Regions from separate parts of the Paenibacillus sp. JCM 9796 genome, predicted to be linked through region 1. Evidence: predicted binding sites of a transcription regulator. Region 1 holds the regulator's gene; the other holds the start of a gene.
What was found. Region 1 encodes Rex, which represses fermentation and respiration genes when NADH is low (regulators of the CRP and FNR family bind a similar motif). Its sites were predicted from a motif close to TTGTGAAATATTTCACAA; they were not measured.
Positions count from the first base shown of each region.

Region 2: nadA (quinolinate synthase NadA) is a predicted target of Rex. The motif match lies at 2,079-2,096, and genes of this name have one in related genera.

Region 1 covers NZ_AP043723.1:302,267-313,767, reverse strand. Annotated here, with positions in the region: gene panB (3-methyl-2-oxobutanoate hydroxymethyltransferase) at 1-262, shown strand, start outside; gene panC (pantoate--beta-alanine ligase) at 265-1,131, shown strand; gene panD (aspartate 1-decarboxylase) at 1,198-1,581, shown strand; gene ACZ439_RS01475 (tetratricopeptide repeat protein) at 1,657-2,313, shown strand; gene dinG (ATP-dependent DNA helicase DinG) at 2,419-5,283, shown strand; gene ACZ439_RS01465 (redox-sensing transcriptional repressor Rex) at 5,280-5,900, shown strand; gene ACZ439_RS01460 (inorganic phosphate transporter) at 5,961-6,959, opposite strand; gene ACZ439_RS01455 (DUF47 domain-containing protein) at 7,019-7,639, opposite strand; gene ACZ439_RS01450 (amidohydrolase) at 7,912-9,210, shown strand; gene ACZ439_RS01445 (cell wall elongation regulator TseB-like domain-containing protein) at 9,236-9,733, shown strand; gene ACZ439_RS01440 (hypothetical protein) at 9,922-10,458, shown strand; gene ACZ439_RS01435 (AAA family ATPase) at 10,598-11,501, shown strand, end outside.
Region 2 covers NZ_AP043723.1:2,470,238-2,481,738, reverse strand. Annotated here, with positions in the region: gene ftsH (ATP-dependent zinc metalloprotease FtsH) at 1-1,874, shown strand, start outside; gene nadA (quinolinate synthase NadA) at 2,146-3,084, shown strand; gene nadB (L-aspartate oxidase) at 3,121-4,734, shown strand; gene nadC (carboxylating nicotinate-nucleotide diphosphorylase) at 4,727-5,605, shown strand; gene ACZ439_RS11910 (type III pantothenate kinase) at 5,602-6,366, shown strand; gene hslO (Hsp33 family molecular chaperone HslO) at 6,371-7,246, shown strand; gene ACZ439_RS11900 (peptidylprolyl isomerase) at 7,311-8,249, shown strand; gene cysK (cysteine synthase A) at 8,366-9,304, shown strand; gene ACZ439_RS11890 (anthranilate synthase component I family protein) at 9,448-11,010, shown strand; gene pabA (aminodeoxychorismate/anthranilate synthase component II) at 11,007-11,501, shown strand, end outside.

The sequences.
Region 1 (11,501 bases):
GACCATACCGACGATCGGGATCGGGGCGGGCGCGTCCTGTGACGGGCAAGTGCTGGTCTTTCACGATGTGCTCGGTTACGGAGCGGACGTTCAGCCGAAGCGGTTTGTCAAGGCTTACGCGAACGTCGGTGAGACAATACGAGGTGCGCTGCAGCAGTACGTGCATGAGGTGAAGGCCAGACAGTTTCCTGCTGAAGGACACTCGTTCCGCATGACGGAAGAGGAAGCGAGCCATCTGTACGGCGGAGGGAGAATCCGATAACGATGCAAGTCATCCAGCATATAACAGACTTACGGCAGAGCATCCGCTCGCGGAGAGCGGAGCAGCCGTCCCTTCGCGTCGGCTTCGTGCCGACGATGGGCTTTTTGCACGAAGGACATGCTTCGCTTCTCGAAGCGGCGCGGCGCTCCTGCGATATCGTGGTGCTGAGCATCTTCGTGAACCCGCTGCAGTTCGGTCCGAACGAAGATTTCGAACGTTATCCCCGCGACGAAGAGCGGGACTTGGCCGTGGCCGAGCAGGCTGGAACGGATATCGTTTTCCTGCCTCAAGTCGCCGAAATGTACCCGCAGCCGATCAAGACGATGGTGTCGGTGCGCGAGGTCACCACACGGCTTTGCGGAGCTTCGCGGCCGGGGCACTTTGACGGGGTGGCGACGGTTGTCGCCAAGCTCTTCCATATCGTACAGCCGGATGCCGCATTTTTCGGAATGAAGGATGCGCAGCAGGTTGCCGTCATCGAGCAAATGGTGCTCGACCTCAACCTGCCGGTGGAGATCGTCCCGTGTCCGACGATTCGCGAAGCGGACGGCTTGGCCAAGAGCTCGCGGAACGTTTACTTGAACGAAGAGGAGCGGAAGCAGGCGACCGTATTGTCGGCCGCGCTGCGCGAAGCGGAGACGGCGCTTGCCGAGAGCGGCGTCGGCTTAACGCCGCAGCAGCTTATCGAGAACGTGCGAACGCATATCCGCCGGTCACCGTTAGCCGAAATCGATTATGCCGAGGTTCTCGCGTTCCCTTCGCTTGAACCGCTCGAATCGTTCACACAAGGTGAACGCATCATTGTGGCGCTGGCGGTCAAATTCGGTAAGACACGTTTGATCGATAATTGTATCGTCCGAATTCCTTAACCTACACCTATCCCATGTCCCGGCCCGAGAGGCCGGCGGACACCCAACTATAAGGAGGCGAACGCCGTGTTTCGCACGATGCTCAAAGCGAAAATACACCGCGCTACCGTGACGGAAGCGAATCTGAACTATGTCGGGAGCATTACGATCGATCAAGACCTGCTGGATTTGCTCGATATGCTCCCGAACGAGAAAGTGCAAATCGTGAATAATAATAACGGCGCCCGGTTTGAAACGTACATTATTCCAGGCTCGAGAGGTTCGGGCGTTATTTGTCTGAACGGCGCCGCGGCTCGCTTGGTGCAGCCGGGGGATAAAGTCATTATTTTATCTTATGCCATGATGACGGACGAAGAAGCGCGCAAGCATACCCCGAGCATCGCCATTATGGGCGAAGGCAACGAGGTCGTCAGCGTATTGAAGGAAGAAATTCATTCCACCGTGCTCTAAGCCGAATGAAACGGGACGGGGAGACGCACAATGAAGATACCATGTTACCAAGCGGCGTAAAGGTGGGATGTGCGTATGTTCAAGCATCTGTTTGCATCGATGAATGAAATGCTGGATGAAGTGATGTCGGAATACCCGTCCTCAACCGCTGTGAAGCGGAAGCATTTGAAGGAAAAGCTGCGGGCTTTGAAGGCAATGAGTGACAGCTGTATTGAAGAATGGCTGTTGTTCGAAGAGAAGCTGGGTCAAATGATGCAGGCGACCGGCATGGTTTCCCTGCTGGACAGCGCCGATCCGCTCGATCCGGAATTTGCGGCGAAACGATCAGATCTATTCGTGCGCGGGCAAGGCTTTTACAAGCTGCACATGTATAGCGAAGCGATCGATCAGTTTGCCGAGCTGCTGCACAATCAGCCTGACTTCACGCTAGCCCGGATCTACCTCGCCATGTCGTATTTTCATCAAGGACATACGGAAGACAGCTATTCCCATTTCCAATTTTTGTCGCAGTTAACGGAAAACCTGAAGCTGAAAGCCATCTCGTTAAACGCGATGGGGTGTATTCAGGTGAAGCAGAACAATCTGGAAAAAGCTTGCGAGCTGTTCAATTTAGCTTACCGCACTGACCCTTCCAGTGTCGAGCCATTGATCGACCTGGGCGTGTGCCGGGAGAAACAGGGCGGGCTTCACTTCACGTTCTCGCAGTCCCGCAGGTCGGGCCAGCCGCTTTAGAACGCTCATCCGATTGTGCTGCAGAAATAAGTTTGCTATTCCTTTTTCCACGTTGTGTGGTATGCTTATTGAGAACAGTGGAGGAAGGGATTGAGAAAGGCACCGATGAAATTTGCGGTTTTGGATTTTGAAACGACGGGGAGTCTGGCAACCGATCGGATTATCCAAGTCGGACTCATGATTATAGAGGATATGCAAATAACGGATAGGTATACTTCCCTCGTCAATCCGGGTATGAGTATACCTTCTTCTATTACAACGCTTACGGGCATTGATGACGCTATGGTGAAGGATGCGCCGTCAATCGACACGGTTATGGCCGAGATGGTGCCGCTGCTGCAAGATACGGCGCTTGTCGGCCATAATATCGGGTTTGATTTGGGGTTCTTGCAGCGGGCGCTCGATGAAACGGGTTATTTCTCGTTCGACGGACGCGTGCTCGACACGCTCGATGCGCTGCGCGTCCTGTACCCGGGGCTGTCGACCCTGCAGCTGTCGATGGTGGCTCACGCTTTCGGCATCGAACACGAGCGGCCGCATCAAGCGGACAGCGACGCCGAAGTAACGGCGCTTATCTGGATTCGCTGCATGGAGCGGCTGCAGGGGCTTCCTTTGTTGACGCTGCAGCGGCTGGATATGATCTTTGCCGAATCCACCAACGACTTCGGCTGGATCGTGCATGAGATGCTTCAATACCGGGAGCTGCACCAGCCGCTCGATCCGGATGCGGACCGGTATTTCCGCCAATTCGCTTTGGGCGTCGGCGATTGGGGCGAAGAGGAATCGATTCGCGAAGAGGATGAGGCGAAGACGTTGAAGGAGCCTTTCTCCGCCTTTTACGAGCAGCTGAAGGATGTGCTTAAACGGCGGTTTGACGCTTATGAAGAGCGGGAAGCCCAGGTGACGATGCTCAGCGAGGTGGAGAGCGCTTTTGAAGCGGGACATCATCTGATGGTGGAGGCGGGCACGGGTACCGGCAAATCGCTGGCTTATTTGATTCCTTCGCTGTACTACGGACTCAAGCACGATAAGAAGGTGCTCGTCAGCACGCATACGATCAATTTGCAGGAGCAGCTGCGGGAACGCGACATTCCGCTGCTGCACGAGCTGTTCCCGATCGGGTTCCGGGCCGCGCTGTTGAAAGGGCGAAGCCACTATTTATGCCTGCGCAAGTTCGAGCACAAAATCAACACGCTCGATTTCGAGAACGGCAAGGAAGACCGGATTACCGCCGGGCAGATGCTCGTGTGGCTCGGGGAAACGAAACACGGCGACGACGAGGAGCTTTTCTTTGCCAACAAAGGAAAGCCGTTTTGGCATACGGTGGAAAGCGACACCGATTCTTGCCTGAATCGCGCCTGCCCCTGGTTTAAAAAATGCTTTTACCATCGAGCCCGCCACGAGGCGAACACGGCCGACGTCATCATCACGAATCATTCGCTCTTATTTACGGATATGAAAGCGGACAACCGCCTGCTGCCTGCTTATAAGCATCTTGTTATCGATGAGGCTCATCATTTTGAAGAAGTGGCGAGCAAGCATCTGGGGATCGAGCTTCACTATCACGGGTTAATGAACACGCTTCATTGGCTGTATAAGGACGGCCGTTCCGGGCAATTGTCAAGCCTCCGCTTTCGTTTGCAGAAGGCGGACGAAGATCCGCGCGTGGCTGGCTGGAGCGCTGAGATCGACCGCGCGGTCGAGAAAGTGATGGAGATGAAAGAAGAGTGGGAGCAGCTGACGGAACTGCTGTATCAGTTGCTGACATCGCGCAGCGGGGAGTCGGCGGCTCAGCAGGAAGGCGGCGGCCTCGTGCTTCGGGTGAGGAAGGACGCGCTGCCCCTCGGGTGGGATAAGCTCGCGGTGCTTGAAGAGAATTTTCAGCTGCACGCGCTTGAAGCGCTTAAGAAGCTGGATAAGGTCGTCAGCGAGCTGAAAGAGGTGCAGGACGAATTCGAAGTGCAGAGTGTCGTAACCGACTTAAGCGGCACCGTGAAAGAACTTCATCGTTATAAAGATGCGCTCCATTTCTTTATGACGATGCCGGACGACAACTATGTGTATTGGTTAGAGGGCGGGTTGTACAACAAAAATCGCTCGCTTCAGCTGCATTGCGTGCCGGTCGATGTCAGCTCGCTGCTGCAGCAGCATTTCTTCGAGCCGAAAGATAGCGTAATACTGACCTCGGCCACACTCTCGGTAGGCAAATCGTTCGCTTACACCTGCGAACAGCTGGGGCTGAACGAATCGCAGCCATCCGGACAATTGAGAACGGTGCAGCTTCCCTCGCCGTTCAATTACCGGGAGCAGGCGCTTGTCGCTATCCCCCGGGACTTTCCGGGGCTGCGCGGCGGAAGCGGGGGCGACAAAGAGTTTATCGACCGCCTGATTCCGTCGCTGGCCGAAGTCGCGCTGGAAACGAAAGGGCGCATGCTGGTTCTTTTCACTTCCAATCGCATGCTGAAGACGGTTCATGCCGGTTTGAAGGAAATGCTGGCGCCGTTCGGCGTGAACGTGCTCGGACAAGGCGTGGACAGCGGCAATCGAAGCAAGCTGACGCGCATGTTCCAGAGCAGTCCTGCTTGCGTGCTTCTGGGCACGAGCAGCTTCTGGGAAGGCGTCGACATTCCGGGCGACGCGCTCACCTGTCTGGCCATCGTCCGGCTGCCGTTCCAGCCGCCGACGCATCCGCTTGTGGAAGCGAAGACGGAAAAGCTTAAGGCCAAGAATATGAATCCGTTCATGAAGCTGTCGGTACCACAGGCGGTTATTCGCTTCAAGCAGGGATTCGGAAGATTGGTTCGTACCGCATCGGACAAAGGGATCGTCATTATTTACGATACCCGGGTCATCGATACGAACTATGGGAAATACTTCTTGTATTCGCTGCCGGGACCTAAGATCGAGCATATGACTGCGAATCAGTTGGTTCCACGTATTAAGCGGTGGATGGAGGAGAACGAAGCATGAAAACGATGAAAATTTCCGAGGCGGTCGTCCGACGGCTGCCGATTTACTTGCGATTCTTGAATGAGCTGAGCAAGAAAAATATTTCAACCGTATCTTCACAGGATCTTGGACAAAAACTTGATCTGAATCCGGCCCAAATCCGTAAAGATCTCGCTTATTTTGGTGAATTCGGCAAGAAGGGCATCGGGTATGATGTCGATTATTTAATCGAGAAAATCAGACAAATTTTGAAGCTTGATAAAGTGATTCCCGTCGCGCTGGTCGGAGCGGGCAATTTGGGCCGCGCGTTATGCAATTACAACGCTTATTTAAAAGACAACATGAAAATTGTCGCTGTCTTTGACGCGCAACCGAACAAAATCGGCGAATCGATCAATAACTTAAAAGTAAAGCCGATGGAAGAGCTCGGGACGACGATTCGCGAGCTGCAGATCAGGATCGGGATTATTACCGTTCCTGCGCCGGAAGCGCAGCAGGTCGCCAACCAGTTCACCGAAGCGGGCGTCGAAGCGATCTTGAACTTTGCGCCGCTCATTATTAAAGTGCCGAGCGATGTACGGGTACACCATGCGGATTTCACGACGGACCTGCAAAGCCTCGCTTATTATTTGGATTAATTTATCCGATAAATGAATAACAACAAGCCCGTGCCGAACCGGCACGGGCTTGTCCTATTATTATACGAATGCGTAAATGATTTTGTAGATGAGGAACGCAATCACCATACTGATCGGAATTGTGATGATCCAGGTCAAGATCATTCGTGTTACCGTTGCCCATTTGACATCATGGAATCTCATCACGGAACCTGTTCCGATGATCGAGGAGGAAATGACGTGGGTTGTCGATAACGGCATCCCGAGATGGGTCGACGTTTGAATGACGATCGATGAGTTCAGGTCGGAAGCGAAGCCGTTGATCGGCTCGATCTTCAGCAGCTTACGGCTCATCGTCTTGATAATGCGCCATCCGCCGATTGAGGTTCCGAGGCCCATAGCGGTTGCAGCGGCTAATTTAACCCAGAGCGGAACGTCCAGCGTGTCTTGCTGGTTCATCGCAACCAAGGCGAATACGATGATCCCCATCGCTTTCTGAGCGTCGTTCCCGCCGTGGGAAAAGGAAAGCAGTCCGGCCGAGAAAATTTGGAAAATGCGGAACGTGCGATTGAGCTTGGAACGCGATTGGTTACCGGTCGACATAATAAAGAACCGGATAATCCACATAATCACGATACCGGTAGCGAACGCGACAATTGGCGATAAGACAAGAATCAGAATGATTTCACGAAACCCGGACCAATTTAAAGCGTCCATCCCTGCGCCTGCAATGACGGCGCCGGCAAGCGAGCCGATAAGTGTGTGGGAAGAAGAGGACGGAATGCCGTAATACCAGGTGAGCAAGTTCCAAAGTATAGCCGTAATCAAGGCGGCGATGACGATATAAATACCGTTCTCAATGGTAGCCGGATTCGCGACTTTACCGCCCACCGTTTTAGCGACTTCTGACGAGTAGATTGCGCCGAGAAAGTTCAAAACGGCCGCGTAGATGATGGCGAATCTCGGTGACAGCGCTTTGGTTGAAATAGAAGTAGCGATAGCATTGGCCGTATCGTGAAATCCGTTGATAAAATCGAACAGAAGCGCCAAAGCAACGACTACAATCAATATGGTTAACATAATTTCCTCCTAAGTCATTGTGCATATTACCACTAACCGGTCCGGACTGGCCGGCAAGGTTAAGAGTATCTCAGCACAACGCTCTCCAAGATGTTGGCGACATCTTCACAGGCATCGGTCGTTTGCTCAAGGCGTTCGTACATTTCTTTCAATTTAAAATCGTGGTAAGGATCTTTCGGATTGGTGAAAATTTCACGGATGCCCTCGCGCATTAAACGGTCTCCTTCATTTTCCAAGCTGTTGATTTGCACGGTATGCTCCGTCAGCTGCATATACTTTTTCTTGGACAGCAGCTTGAAGGCATCGAGGATATGCTGACAGCTGGCTACGAGCACCGCAGAAAATTCCTTCATATATTTATCGGTAAACGTAATGTTCATATAGTCAAAACGTGCGATCGATGCTTCAATTCCGTCGAGCACGTCGTCGACCTTGGAAGCGAGCTCCATAATGTCTTCCCGGTCCAAAGGCGTAATGAACACTTTATTCAAGCCCTTGAAAATTTGATGCGTGATTTGATCTCCGGCATGCTCCAAATCCCGCAGCTGGGGGTAGAAGTTCGCCGGCGGCTCCGATCCCATCATGGCGGTTCGGAAAACTTGAGCGGCCTGCAGCGTGTTTTCAGAAGCCTTAATGAGCAGCAGTAAAAAATCGGTATCGTTCTTTTTTGTAAACAACATGGCTTTCGCCTCCTAAATTTATCGTAAATTTACAATATATAAATACTGTAACTACGGTTTATGTAGAAATAAGGGGTAAATTAACACAAAATTAAAAATAACACACTCGAATGTCGAAATGCAATCCTAGTTTCTCCAGAATCGTCTATGATGATGTGCATCCTTCCATGTGAAGGTGCGAAAGGCTCTCGCACCGCTTGCTGCTTGATTTTGCGTCGTTGAAATTGTACATTGATAACGGGAATGTAGCGAAGAGGAAAGGAACGGAAACGATGAAGAGAACGGTAATTACGAACGGACTTTTTATTACAATGGATGAACGGCAGCCGCTCGTTCGCGGATTTATGATTGTAGAAGGAGAGCGAATTGTACATATTGGGGAAGGCACGCCGGATCCAAGCGATTCGTTCGACGAAACGGTCGACGGCAGCCGCAAGCTGTTTATGCCCGGATTCGTCAACACGCACGGTCATGCGGCGATGTCCCTGCTTCGCGGCTATGGTGACGATATGGCGCTGCAGGTATGGCTTCAGGAAAAAATGTGGCCGATGGAAGCCAGGTTCACTGCGGCGGACGTTCGCGCGGGGACGCTGCTTTCGATACTGGAGATGCTTAAAGGCGGGACGACGACCTTCGTCGACATGTACGATCATATGAACGAAGTGGCTCAGGCGTCCGCGGAAAGCGGAATTCGCGCTTGCCTGACGCGCGGGGTGATCGGTTTATGTCCGCGCGATGTGCAGGACGCTAAATTAGCTGAAGCCGTCCAATTCGCCAAAGATTGGCACGGACAAGCCGAAGGACGCATTACGGCGATGATGTCGCCTCACGGTCCGTATACATGCCCGCCCGACTATATTGAGCGAATTGTGCAGGCGGCGCACGATCTTGATTTGCCGATTCATACGCATATGTCCGAAACGGCCCGGGAAGTGCAGGACAATGTGGACCAGTACGGAGCTAGGCCGGTTGCTCACTTGGAGAAGCTCGGCGTGTTCTCGCGGCCGACGCTCGTTGCGCACGGCGTTCATTTGACCGATGAGGAGATCGCCGTTCTGAAGCGATACGACGTCCGGGTCTCTCACAACCCCGGCAGCAATCTTAAGCTGGCGAGCGGGGTAGCGCGTGTGCCGGATTTAATGAAAGCGGGCGTACTGGTATCGCTCGGAACGGACGGCGCGGCGAGCAACAACAATCTGGACATGCTCGAAGAAGTGCGTCTTGCAGCGTTAATTCATAAAGGGGTATCCGGTGATCCGGTTGCGGTTTCCGCTGCGGAAGCGTTAAGAATGGGGACGCTGGACGGGGCGAGATCGATTTGGCTGAACGACGTGGGCGCGTTAAGCAAGGGGATGAAGGCTGACTTTATCGCGCTGGATCTGGACCAAGCGCACTATTATCCGCGCACGAACGTCATCTCTCATGTGGTGTACGCTGCAAGCTCGCGCGATGTGACCGATGTTTGCATTAACGGTCGCTGGGTCGTGCGCAAGGGGGAATGTCTTACGTTGGACGAAGAGAAAATCAAAGCTGAGGCGCAGCGCAGTTTCGAACGTTTGACGAGCGTGTAACGAACGCCAGAAAGGAGCGCCGTCCGTGCGTAAACGATGGAAATGGTCGCTATCCGCGGCCGCTATATTGATTGTCGCCGCGGTCGGTTTCAATTGGCTGTACCGCGCGGTGTCGGCCGATGAGTGGACCGTACAGCGCGCAGCTGTAATCAGCGCTTATGAGAAGACCGTACTGACGAAAGCAGTTAAGGTCGAGAGGTTTATAAGCGATAAGTCGTATACGGTCATTACAGGGGAAAATAAGCTCGGTCAGCCGGTATACGTATGGGTGGGCGAGAACGAGATACGTACGGAGATGGCTGCCAGCGGCATCCCGATGTCCGAGGCTGCGGCTAAAGTAACGGCCAAGCACCCTTCGGCGACTATACTCAGGGCGACACCCGGCATCATGAACGACAAGCCGGTATGGGAAGTGTTCTACAAGCTGACACCGGAAGGGCAAGATCGCGAACAGCATTTTTACGATTATTATCAGTTTCAGGATGGCGCCTGGATCGATACATGGCGTTTGTCCATCCAATAAAGTCCGGCCTCAGCCGCCTCGGTTCGTGCATATGCACGAGCCGAGGCGGTTTTGCGTTGCTTTGGAATTGCCACACTTTGTATACACAACGCGTATATATTATATGATATACTTTCAATACAGAAATGTTGATATACGAATTGTGCGCACCCAATTAAATATATTCAAAGAAAGGGGGACGTCAGCTTATGAAGTTACGTCTCTTACCTGTCATATTGAGCGTTGTAATCTCCTCTACGTTATTGTTTGGAGGGTATTTCGCCTATCAAAGCTATGCGATGGAAAATCCGCTGCAGAAGATCGTCAACGGGATTGAGGGCGTTGAGCTCGTATCTACACATTTGACTGCGGACAAGGCTGCCATTGACGTGAAACTGGCCGCGGGCAAGAGCTTGCGGGAAGTGTACAGCACCATTCAAACGGAAGGAAAGCCGGTCATCGGCGACCGCGAGCTTCAGATCAAGGTGCAAAACGGTTCTTCGCCGCGGCTTGATGCCTGGTGGTCTTCGGTGTTGTTCGAGGTCGCGCAAGCGATGGAAACGAAGCAATACGCGCAAATTCCGAAGACGCTGCAGGCGCATACGGGAGCTGACCCGAACGGGATCCGCGCGACGACTGAAATGGACGATCGGTATGTTTATATTACGTTAACGGACGGTGAATCGAGCAAATATATCATGCTGCCTAGAACGCCTGCGAAAATGGGGGTGTGGCCAAGTGAGTAAGTACGGTAAAGAAATTTTGATCGGCGCCGTGCCGGTCGTGATCTTTTTCTTATATTTCCTGGGTGTGAACATCATCCCGATTGTATTTATGTCTGTCATTTTGGGTACCTTCCTGTATATGAGCCGTGCCCGCAGCGGCATGGGGCTCAGCTCGGACCGGAAGGCAAGAGCGAAATCTCCGGTATTTATGACGTTCGACGACATTGGCGGACAAGAGCGGGCGAAGCGGGAACTGAAAGAAGCGCTTGATTTTATTATTCGGCATGAAGATATTAAGAAGCTCGGCATACGGCCGTTGAAGGGCATATTACTGACAGGACCTCCGGGAACGGGGAAGACGTTGATGGCGAAAGCGGCCGCGCACTATACGAATTCTGTGTTTATGGCGGCTTCCGGCAGTGAGTTTGTTGAAATGTATGTCGGTGTCGGGGCAAGCCGAATTCGCGATTTATTTAAAGAAGCCCGCGCTCGCGCCGTAAAGGAAAATAAAGAAAGCGCGATTGTCTTTATCGATGAGATTGACGTCATCGGGGGGAAGCGGGAAGGCGGTCAACAACGCGAATATGACCAGACCTTGAACCAGCTTCTTACCGAAATGGACGGTATTCATACGACTGAAAGTCCGCGCGTGCTGATTATGGCCGCGACGAACCGCAAGGAAATGCTCGACAGCGCTTTGCTGCGTCCCGGCCGATTTGACCGGCATATTGAGGTCGATTTGCCCGATAAGAAGGGGCGTCTGCATATACTGAAGATTCACGCGAAAAATAAACCGATCGCCGAGGATGTCGATTTGGAGGCGGTCGCGAAAGAGACGTTCCAGTTCTCCGGCGCGCAGCTTGAGAGTGTCATGAACGAAGCCGCGATTTATGCGATGCGCGAACAATCCGAGACGATCAAAGCCCGGCATTTGTCGCTCGCCGTCGATAAAGTCATGCTGGGCGAGAAGACGGACCGCGAATCGACGAAGGAGGAACGGGACCGGGTCGCGCTGCACGAGCTTGGACACGCCATCGTGGCCGAATGCGTTCGCCCGGGATCGG
Region 2 (11,501 bases), 2.2 Mb from region 1:
ATGGCGAACTCCGACAACATTTGATGAACAAGAACGTCGAATCGATCATCGTCAAGTATGATGCTCAGACGTATTTGGTCAGGGGGAAGCTAAAGAACGCGGATACGCCGGAAAAGAAAAATTTCGAAGCCCGGGCGCCGTATGAAGAGAGCAGCGGAAACATCTTCCGCTTGATCGAGCAAAGCGACATTCCCGCAAGTAACGTATTTATCGAGAAGATGGAAGGGGACAACGTATGGATTAGTTTCCTCACCTCCATTATTCCGTTTGTCATCATCTTCATCTTGTTCTTTTTCCTTCTGAATCAAGCCCAGGGCGGCGGCGGTAAGGTGATGAACTTCGGGAAGAGCCGGGCAAGGCTTTACAACGAAGAGAAGAAACGCGTCACCTTCGAAGACGTGGCCGGAGCCGATGAAGAGAAGCAAGAACTGGTGGAAGTCGTAGAGTTTTTGAAAGACCCGCGCAAGTTTGCGGCTGTAGGGGCGCGTATTCCGAAAGGGGTGCTGCTCGTAGGCCCTCCGGGTACGGGTAAGACGTTGCTCGCCAGAGCGGTGGCTGGCGAAGCCGGCGTTCCGTTCTTCAGCATCAGCGGTTCCGACTTCGTCGAAATGTTCGTCGGTGTCGGTGCGTCCCGGGTGCGCGATTTGTTCGAGAACGCCAAAAAGAATGCGCCTTGTATCATATTTATAGACGAAATCGATGCGGTTGGTCGTCAGCGCGGCGCCGGTCTCGGCGGCGGTCATGACGAGAGGGAACAAACCTTGAACCAATTGCTCGTAGAGATGGACGGATTCGGAGCGAACGAAGGCATTATCATCGTTGCCGCTACCAACCGTGCGGACATCCTGGACCCTGCGCTGCTTCGTCCGGGACGCTTCGACCGTCAAATCACGGTTGACCGTCCGGATGTGAAGGGCCGCGAAGCGGTGCTGAAGGTACACGCGCGCAACAAGCCTTTGGCCAAGGATGTGAAGCTGGATCAGCTGGCTCGTTACACAACCGGCTTCTCCGGCGCGGACTTGGAGAACCTTTTGAACGAATCTGCGCTCATTGCGGCCCGCCGCAATCGCAAAGACATCTCCATGGATGAGATCGACGAAGCTTTTGACCGCGTTGTTGTCGGTACGCAGAAGAAGAGCCGCATCATCAGCGAACGCGAGAAGCGGATGGTCGCTTTCCACGAAGCGGGTCATACGATCGTCGGGATTCACGCCGAGCATGCCGATGTGGTGCACAAAGTTACGATCATCCCGCGCGGACGCGCGGGCGGGTACGTGATGATGCTGCCTAAAGAAGGCGAAGACAAGATGATGCAGACGAAGAACGAGCTGCTCGACAAAGTGACCGGCTTGTTGGCCGGACGCGTTTCCGAGGAGTTGTTCATCGGCGAAATCGGAACCGGCGCGTACAGCGACTTCCAGCGCGCTACAGGCATCGTTCGTCGGATGATAACCGAGTTCGGGATGAGCGATAAGCTTGGACCGATGCAGTTCGGTACGACGCAGGGCCAGGTGTTCCTCGGCCGCGATATCGGGCATGAACAGAACTATAGCGATGCGATCGCTTATGAGATCGATCAAGAAATGCAGTCGATCATTCGCGCTTGTTACGAACGTGCCAAACAGATTCTCACCAAATACAGCGACCAAGTTCGTTTGATCGCCGAGACGTTGATCGAGAAAGAAACGCTCGAGAAAGATCAAATTAAAGAACTGATCGACAGCGGCAAATTGGGTGCGGTTCCTGATGAGGAGCCGGCGCTTGACGGCAAGAACGATGATGTCAAAGTGAACATCCAAAGCCAAGACCAAGCTGCGGACTCCAATAAGCTCGATATCGAGAAGAAAAGCTCGGATGACGAGCAGGATCAATAATATCACGCAAACCGGTGCCGAAAGGTGCCGGTTTTTCCTTTTTGTATCAGGCAAAAAGCGTTGATAAGCGAGAAACTGGCCGTGAGGGATAAGCAGTCGTACAGGCGATGTGTCCGAAGCGTATATTTGTTTCTTTTTGTAGGTATTTAAACATTGACATGGCGGGGCCCCCGCGTGTAAATTAGGTGTAAATCTTTATTATCTTTGTGAACATTTTCACCATCTATTTCGGGGTCTTTACATTCGAGAGGAAAGCAAAGGAAGGTGTGTTATGGAAGCACTGGCACTGGAGCGCAAAGCCGAGCAGCAGCGCGAGCTGAAAGAACGGATCGCTCAATTAAAGAAAGAGCGTAACGCCATTATACTTGCCCATTATTATCAGCGGGATGAAATTCAAGAAGTAGCCGATTTCCGCGGGGATTCGTTCCTTCTTGCACAAAAAGCCGCATCGACGGATGCCGATGTCATCGTATTTTGCGGTGTACACTTTATGGGAGAAAGCGCTAAGATTTTGGCTCCGGGCAAGACGGTTATTATTCCCGATGAGCGCGCCGGTTGTCCGATGGCCGATATGGTCAATGTTGACGGGCTTCGCGCCTTGAAGAAACAGCATCCGAATGCCAAGGTCGTCGCGTACATCAATACATCGGCCGAAGTGAAGTCCGAAACGGACATTTGCTGTACGTCGGCTAACGCCATCAAAGTCATAAACTCGGTAGATTCCGATGAAATCATCTGGGTACCGGATAAGAATCTGGGCGACTACGTATCCAAGTTCACGGACAAGAAAATGATCATCTGGGAAGGCTACTGCAACACTCACGATATGCTGACCGTTAAAGACGTTGAGGAGATGAAAGCTCTGCACCCGAACGCCCAATTCGTGGTTCATCCCGAATGCCGTCCGGAGGTTGTCAAAATGGGTGATTTCGTCGGCAGCACGACGGCCATTATCAAGTACTGCAAGGAATCCGATTGCCAGGAATTTATCGTCGGCACAGAAGACGGCACCGGGTATCAGCTGCGCCTTGACAGCCCGCATAAGCAATTTCATTTTGCCACCAAATACTTGGTTTGTCCGAATATGAAAGTGAATAATTTGAAGAAAGTGGTTAAATGTTTGGAGACGAACAGTCCCCAAGTATACGTACCGCAAGACGTGGCCGATAAGGCCCGTGCATCCTTGGAGCGCATGCTGCAGGTCAAGTAGCATGCGCTACTTCTCTTGTTAGGAAGGTGGAGGCTCATGATCCCCCGTTATATGGTCAATTTCGATTTGCAGCAGCTTCCTACCGTATATACTGACGTGATCGTGATCGGCGCTGGCATCGCCGGTCTTTTTACCGCGCTTAGAAGCGCCGAAACGCATAAAGTGCTGATGGTCACGAAAAAATCGCTGCTGGACAGCAACACACGTTACGCACAGGGAGGCATCGCCGCGGTTATTTCCGATGAGGATTCTCCGGCTTATCATCGGCAAGACACGCTAATTGCCGGAGCGGGCTTATGTTCCTCTTCGGCTGTGGACGTTCTCGTACACGAAGGCCCTGCCGGGGTGAAAGATTTGATCCGGATGGGCACCGAGTTTGATATGGAGGACGGCCGGTACGCCCTTACGAAAGAAGGTGCGCACAGCCAGCGGCGTATTTTGCATGCGCAAGGAGATGCGACGGGCGCGGAGATCGTACGCGCGTTGTCCGAACGGACCAAGCAGGACCCGAATATTGAAATTTGGGACGATCATTTTGTGATCGATCTCATTACGCAGGACGGCGAATGCTTCGGGGCTCTCGTACAGAAGCCTGACGGGCAGAAAGTATTCATACGCGCTAACGCCACGGTGTTGTGCAGCGGCGGAGCGGGGCAGTTGTTCCGTTATACGACCAACCCGGACATTGCGACCGGGGACGGCATCGCCATCGCTTACCGGGCCGGAGCTAACATACGCGATGTGGAGTTTATTCAATTTCATCCGACGGCCCTTTGTTATCCGGGCGCCCCGCGTTTCCTGATCTCGGAAGCGGTACGGGGCGAGGGAGCGGTTCTCCGCAACATCAATGGAGAACGCTTCATGGATCGTTACCACCCTCAACTGGAGCTGGCGCCGCGGGATATCGTCGCGCGTGCGATCGTCAGCGAAATGGAGCTGACGAAGTCGACCTTCGTTTACATTGACTTTACGCACGAATCCGAGGAGACGGTTAAATACCGTTTTCCTACGATCTATGAAACTTGTTTGACCTTCGGCCTGGATTTATCCTCTGACTGGATCCCGGTCGCCCCGGCCGCCCATTACATGATGGGGGGCGTGGAGACGGATTTGCACGGCGAAACGACGGTGAAACGGCTGTTCGCCTGCGGCGAAGTCACGTCGACCGGCGTGCACGGAGCCAATCGGCTGGCCAGCAATTCGTTGTCCGAGGCGATCGTGTTCGGACGCCGGATTGTAGAGCGTATCCGCGAGCTGGATAAGATAACGGAAACGCCAGTGCTTAGCGAGCGGGGGCGTGCTACGGGGCAAGCCATTCAACCGGTCGTGGAGAAGAAGCTGAAGCTGCAGAAGCTGATGCTGCGTTACGCCGGCTTGAAACGCAATGGCAAAGGACTGGCCAAAGGGTATGAAGAATTGAAGCGGCATCTGGCTATTTTCGACAACTCCTTAGCCAAACGGGAGGAGTATGAGTTCGCGAATCTGCTTATTTGTGCACTTCTGACAACACAAGCCGCCCTGATTAGGGAGGAAAGCCGCGGGGGACACTACAGAGAAGATTTTCCCGAACGCGATGACTTGCTGTGGCGTAAACATACGGTATTCAACCGGGTGAATGGAACGACGGAAGGACGGATTGACGATGTTTGAGTTGAATCGGACGGCTTTGGAACATAACCTGAAAGCCTGGCTGGAAGAAGATATCGGGATGGGGGACGTCACGACGATGACGACGATTCCGGAAGCTTCGGAATCGAAAGGAATCATTCATGTCAAGGACACGGGCATCGTCGCCGGACTGCCGGTTGCGAAGGCGGTTTTCGCCGTCGTAGACCCCGCCTTGAGATTCAAGGCTCTGGCTGGCGAAGGACAAGCTGTCAGCCATGGAACGGTGCTGGCCGAGATTGAGGGCAGCACGCGCAGCATTTTGCTTGGAGAACGGCTGGCATTGAATTTATTGCAGCGGATGTCGGGCATTGCGACGCGCACGCGGCAGTTTGTCGATCGATTGGAGGGGCTCCCGACCCGGCTTGTCGATACGCGCAAAACGACGCCGGGCCATCGGATGCTGGAGAAGTACGCCGTGCGTGTGGGCGGCGGCCATAATCACCGGTATGGCTTATATGATGCGGTCATGATCAAAGATAATCATATTAAAGGCGCCGGAGGGATCGCGCAAGCCATTAAAAGCGCGCGTGCCAACATTCCGCACACGATGAAGATTGAAGTCGAGGTCGAGAGCTTCGAACAGCTGGAGGAAGCGCTCGCAGCCGGTCCGGACCTCATCATGCTCGACAACATGGAGCCCGGGCAAATGGAGCAAGCGGTGCGGCGCATTAAAAATCAGGCCCCGCATATCATGGTAGAAGCGTCGGGCAGCGTCAGCCTTGACAGCGTGCGCCTCATTGCGGAAACCGGCGTTGACGTTATTTCCGTCGGCCGATTGACCTACTCGGTGCAAGCGCTCGACATCAGCTTGGATTTGAACGAACAGAAGGGGCAGAAGGAGGAGCGCGCATGATTTTAGTAGTGGACGTGGGGAATACCAATATCGTGCTTGGTATTTACGAAGAGAAGCAGCTGCTGCATCACTGGCGGTTGAGCACGAATCGTTCGACCACTGCAGACGAATACGGGATCATGATGTACAATTTGTTCCAGCATGCGGGCATCGAATTGGACCAGGTTGAGGGGGTTATCATCTCTTCCGTAGTGCCGCCGCTGATGTTTGTACTCGAGCATTTATGTTTAAAATATTTAAAGAAAACGCCGCTTGTCGTCGGTCCCGGCATCAAAACCGGACTGAACATTCGTTATGAAAATCCGAAAGAAGTGGGTGCCGACCGCATCGTGAACGCGGTGGCAGCGATCGACTTGTACGGTCCTCCCTGTATCGTTGTGGATTTCGGTACGGCGACGACGTTTGATTATATCGACGAATCCGGGCAATATATCGGGGGGGCGGTCGCTCCGGGCATCGGCATTTCGACGGAAGCGCTGTACCAGCGCGCCGCCAAGCTCCCTCGCATCGAGCTTGTAAAGCCCAAAAACGTGGTCGGGCGCAACACCGTCAATTCCATGCAGGCCGGTATCATTTACGGTTTTGCCGGTCAAGTGGACGGCATTGTCGACCGGATCAAGCAGGAATCGGGCAAGGATCCCCGCGTTATTGCGACCGGAGGTCTGGCCGAATTGATCGCAAGCGAATCGCGTACCATCGAGCTGGTCAACCCGCTGTTAACCTTACAGGGGCTTCAACTGATTTATGAAAGGAATATGTGATCCTATGCAAGAAGATTATTTGATCCGAGGAACGGCGTTCGGCGGCAAGGTGCGCGCATTTGCCGTTCGGACCAAGCATATCGTGGAAGAGCTCCGGGTCAGACACCAGACGACTCCGACCGCAACGGCGGCTTTGGGGCGAACGGTGACGGCCGCGCTTATGATGGGGACCATGCTGAAGGGCGAAGAGAAGCTGACGGTTCAAGTCAAAGGCGGCGGTCCGATCGGCCAAATCGTAGCGGATGCGAACGCCAAGGGCGAAGTGCGGGGCTACGTGGATAACCCGGAGGTCGACTTGCCGCTGAATGCGATCGGCAAGCTGGATGTGGCCGGTGCGGTCGGCACCGACGGTTTTTTGTATATCACCAAGGATTTAGGCTTAAAGGAGCCTTACCGGGGAAGCATTCCGATAATTTCCGGTGAACTCGCCGAAGATTTCACCTATTATTTCGCGCAATCCGAGCAGACGCCGTCGGCCGTAGCGCTTGGCGTGCTGGTCGATGTTGATTATACCGTGAAGACTGCAGGAGGGTTCATCATCCAGCTGCTTCCCGGCCTGGACGGTCAAGAGATCGCCCAGCTGGAGAAACAGCTCGGGGAGCTGCCACCAATTACGAAGCTGCTCGATCAAGGCGAGAGCTTGGAGTCGATTTTGAAGACGCTGCTGCCCGATGTGGAAGTGTTGGAACGTCGGGACGATATCAAGTTCCAATGCAAATGTTCGCGAGAGCGTGTGGAGCAAACCTTGATCAGTCTGGGACGTTCCGAGCTGGAGCAACTGCTGGCTGAGGACGGGCAAGCAGAGGTGTCTTGTCACTTTTGCAATGAAACCTATAGGTTCAACGGGAGCGAATTAAGCGAACTGATTGAATCTATCTAAGAGGCGATGAGGGGCGGAAGAGGTCTGTCCGAAGATAGAGAGTGACCATTCGAGGGGATAGGACATGCGAAACGTTAAGGTTTTATGGGGAATGATCGCTGTGTTGCTGATCGCTGTGGGCATCCTTTCCTCCGTATTAACGGCCCGTTCCTTCCTTCAGCCCGCTGCGGATCCCATACTCGAACCACCGTCGAAGGCCGATCATGAGCTAACGATTGCCAGCATCGGAGATAAAGATATTACGCTGCGAGATTTGGAACAACAATTGCTTCAGAAACACGGCAAAGAGACGCTCGAACAAATGATTGACCATGAGGTCATTCGCAGGGAAGCGGAAACGCTAGGCATTCAGGTTAGCGAGTCTGAAATCAAGCGGGAACTAGAACGGATGCAGCAAGGCTACGAAAGCGAGAATGAATTTTATCAAGCGATGGAAGAACAGCTTGGATTGACGCGTGAGCAATTGAATGAGGACGTCCGTCACAAGCTTTATACGGAAAAGATTTCGATTCAAGGCATCGCCATCGACGACGCCGACGTGGATGATTATATCGCAAGTCATCCCGACGAATTTAAGGCGACCGTTCTGCTTCGGTTGGAGCAGATCGTGACAGCGAGCAAGGAACAGGCACAGCGTGCGTTGAATGATTTGGCCAAAGGGACGGAGTTTGCCAAGGTCGCCAAGGAGCGTTCCCTCGACGATGCGACGCGAGGGAGCGGCGGCGATCTCGGATGGTTTGAGGAGGACGATCCGTTCGTGCCGGCTCCTATTATGAAAGCTGCCAAGTCGCTCCAGACAGGGCAAATTTCGAAACCGGTAGAAGTCGAAGGACAATTCGTGATCGTTCGGGTCAAAGAGCGTAAAGTGCAGTCCAAAGGCAGCCCGGAAGCGATACGCGAGCAAGTTCGCAAGGAATTGGCGCTGCGGGAAGCGCCGCCTTTGAAGGAAACGATGCAGCGCTTGCGGGAAAAGTGGAACGTCAAGGTGAGCGGAACGTATTGAGCCATGCCATGTAATTTTCATATTGACAACCTTGGCGGGGGTTGATAATATGAAAATATAATACCTAGCAAAACACTCGGATATTTTGAGCCGCTCTTGAGGAGGAGAATTCGCAAATGGCAAGATTAGTTCAAAGCGTTACGGATTTGATTGGGGATACGCCGCTTGTCAAATTGAACCGTGTCGTGCCGGAGGGCAGTGCGGAAATTTATGTTAAGCTGGAGTACCAGAACCCGGGTGCTAGCGTGAAAGACCGTATTGCGATCAGCATGATCGAGGTGGCTGAGCAAGAAGGCCGCATCAAGCCGGGCGACACGATCGTCGAGCCTACCAGCGGTAACACGGGTATCGGGCTTGCTCTGGTAGCTGCAGCGAAAGGTTATAAAGCGATTCTGGTTATGCCGGAAACGATGTCCATCGAGCGCCGCAACCTGCTTCGTGCTTACGGTGCACAGCTCGTTCTGACGCCGGGGGCCGAAGGTATGAAAGGCGCGATCAAGCGCGCTGAAGAAATTCAAGCTGAGAATCCGTCCTACTTCATGCCTCAGCAGTTTAAAAACCAAGCGAACGTGAAAATTCACCGCGAGACAACCGGTCCGGAAATCGTCGAAGCGATCAAAGCCCACGACGGCAAGCTGGATGCGTTCATCTCCGGCATCGGCACGGGCGGTACGATCACAGGCGCCGGCAGCGTGCTGAAAGAAAACTTCCCGGGCATCAAAATTTATGCGGTAGAACCGGCAGCATCTCCAGTGCTTTCCGGCGGTAAACCAGGTCCTCATAAAATCCAAGGAATCGGAGCCGGTTTTGTGCCGGATATTCTGAACACCTCCGTTTACGATGGCGTCATTCAAGTGGAGAACGAAGATGCGTTCGAGACGTCCCGCCGTGTAGCCAAAGAAGAAGGGATCCTTGGCGGTATTTCTTCCGGCGCAGCGATCTATGCCGCTCTGAAAGTGGCGAAAGAACTGGGCGCAGGCAAACGTGTCGTAGCCATCGTTCCGAGCAACGGCGAACGTTACTTGTCCACGCCTTTGTATCAATTTGAAGATTAGTCCTTACGCTTAACCCGAGCCCGCTCCTCACGAGCGGGCTCTTCCTGTTGATGGGTGCGAAGGCCCTCTTTTTTTCACAGCGGTTTTCAAGTATACTAATCCCAATATCACAATCGGAACGAACGGTAAAGGCGGAATGGCGGATGATTCTGACATCTTATGAGGCTTGGAAGGCTTGGGCGAAAGATTATTCGGTGCTGCCTTACGTGCGAAGCTACCCCATACAGGAACCAACGGTCATCTCCTGGGCCCCGGCGTGGCAGGCGGCTGAGCCTGGATCCTTCGTGCTGGAAAGCGGAAAGGGCGGACGTTATACGTTCCTCGGACTGAAGCCCGTATCCGAAATTCGGGGAACCGGCCTGGAAGCGACAGTGCTCGAGCGAGGGAAGGAGCCGCTTCGCCTGCATGGCAACCCGCTTGCGCTGGTCAAACGTTGGATGGCTCCGTTCCGTGGGCCTGCAGTCGATGGGGCGCCGAAATGGATTGGCGGGTGCGTCGGCTTCTGGGGCTATGACGTGGTGCGTACAATCGAGCGGCTGCCCGATCGGGCGGCGGCCGATTTGCCGGTCCCGGATTATGCATTCGTGCGGATGGACGAGCTGTGGATTATCGATCAACAGGAAAGCAAGCTCTATTGCGCTTATAATGTCCACTGTCCACGGGAACGGCAGGAAGACGAATCGTGGCTGAAGGCGCGCTATGACGAAGCTTCGCGAGCGGTGGATGCGATGAAAGCGCAATGGGACCGTATCGACGCAAGTCGGCATCAACCCGAAATCGCGCTTGAGTTGGACAGGAAGCGCCGCAGCATAGAGGAGGACCGGCTGGAAATCGACCTTGAGGCCATGCAGGGCGTAACGCCCGACTTCTCGCGGGAAGCGTTCATGGCGGCGGTCGACCGCATTCGCGATTATATCGGAGCGGGCGATGTCTTCCAGGTCAACTTGTCCTTGCGTCAACATCAACTGCTCAGGTCGTCGCCGGACGATATTTACGAGTGGCTGCGGGCGGTTAACCCGTCTCCCTACATGGGGCTGCTGCGTTTCGCCGACTTTCAGCTCGTTTCGGGTTCGCCCGAGCTGCTTGTACAGCTGGAGCGGGGCGTCGTCCGCACGCGGCCGATCGCGGGCACGCGCCCGCGGGGGGCGAATGCGGATGAAGACCGCCGCCTGGCGGGCGAGCTGATCGATAATGAGAAGGAGCGGGCCGAGCACATTATGCTCGTCGATCTAGAGCGCAACGACCTCGGCCGCATCTCCGCATATGGAACCGTTCGAGTCAGCGACTTCATGGTCATTGAATATTACTCTCATGTGATGCACATCGTCTCGGAGGTGGAGGGGCGGCTTGCTCCCGGAAAAGATGCTTTTGACGTCATCGGCGCTGCATTTCCCGGAGGAACGATAACGGGCGCGCCGAAGATTCGCACGATGGAAATCATCGAGGAGCTCGAGCCGGTGCGGCGCGGACCGTATACGGGTTCCATGGGTTGGATTGACTATAACGGCGATATGGAATTTAATATAATTATCCGCACGTTGGTCGCAGCCGGCGGCATAGGTTACGTACAGGCCGGCGCAGGAATCGTAATCGACTCGCAGCCGGAACGGGAATATACGGAAGCTATGAACAAAGCCAAAGCGATGTGGAAGGCCATCCAATACAGTGAGCGGAGCCAATGTGCCGCAGGAGGTAAAGAGCGATGATTTTAGTAATCGACAACTACGATTCGTTTACGTATAACTTGGTACAGTACCTCGGCGAGCTCGGACAGGACATCGTCGTTCGCCGTAACGACGAGATCGATCTTGCGGGCATCGAAGCGCTGAAGCCGGATCATATCCTTATTTCCCCGGGTCCTTGCACGCCGAACGAAGCGGGGATCAGCTTGTCGCTGATCGATCACTTTAAGGGGAAAATTCCGATCTTGGGCGTATGTCTCGGTCACCAGTCGATCGGACAAATTTTCGGAGGGGACGTCATTCGCGCCGAGCGGTTGATGCACGGCAAGACATCCCAGATTATTCATGACGGCCGCACGTTATTTAAAGGCCTTCCTTCGCCTTTTACCGCGACCCGGTATCATTCATTGATCGTCAAGAAAGAAACGCTGCCGGATTGCCTGGAGATCAGCGCGGAGACGGCCGAAGGCGAAATTATGGGGCTGCGGCATAAGGAATACCCGATTGAGGGTGTG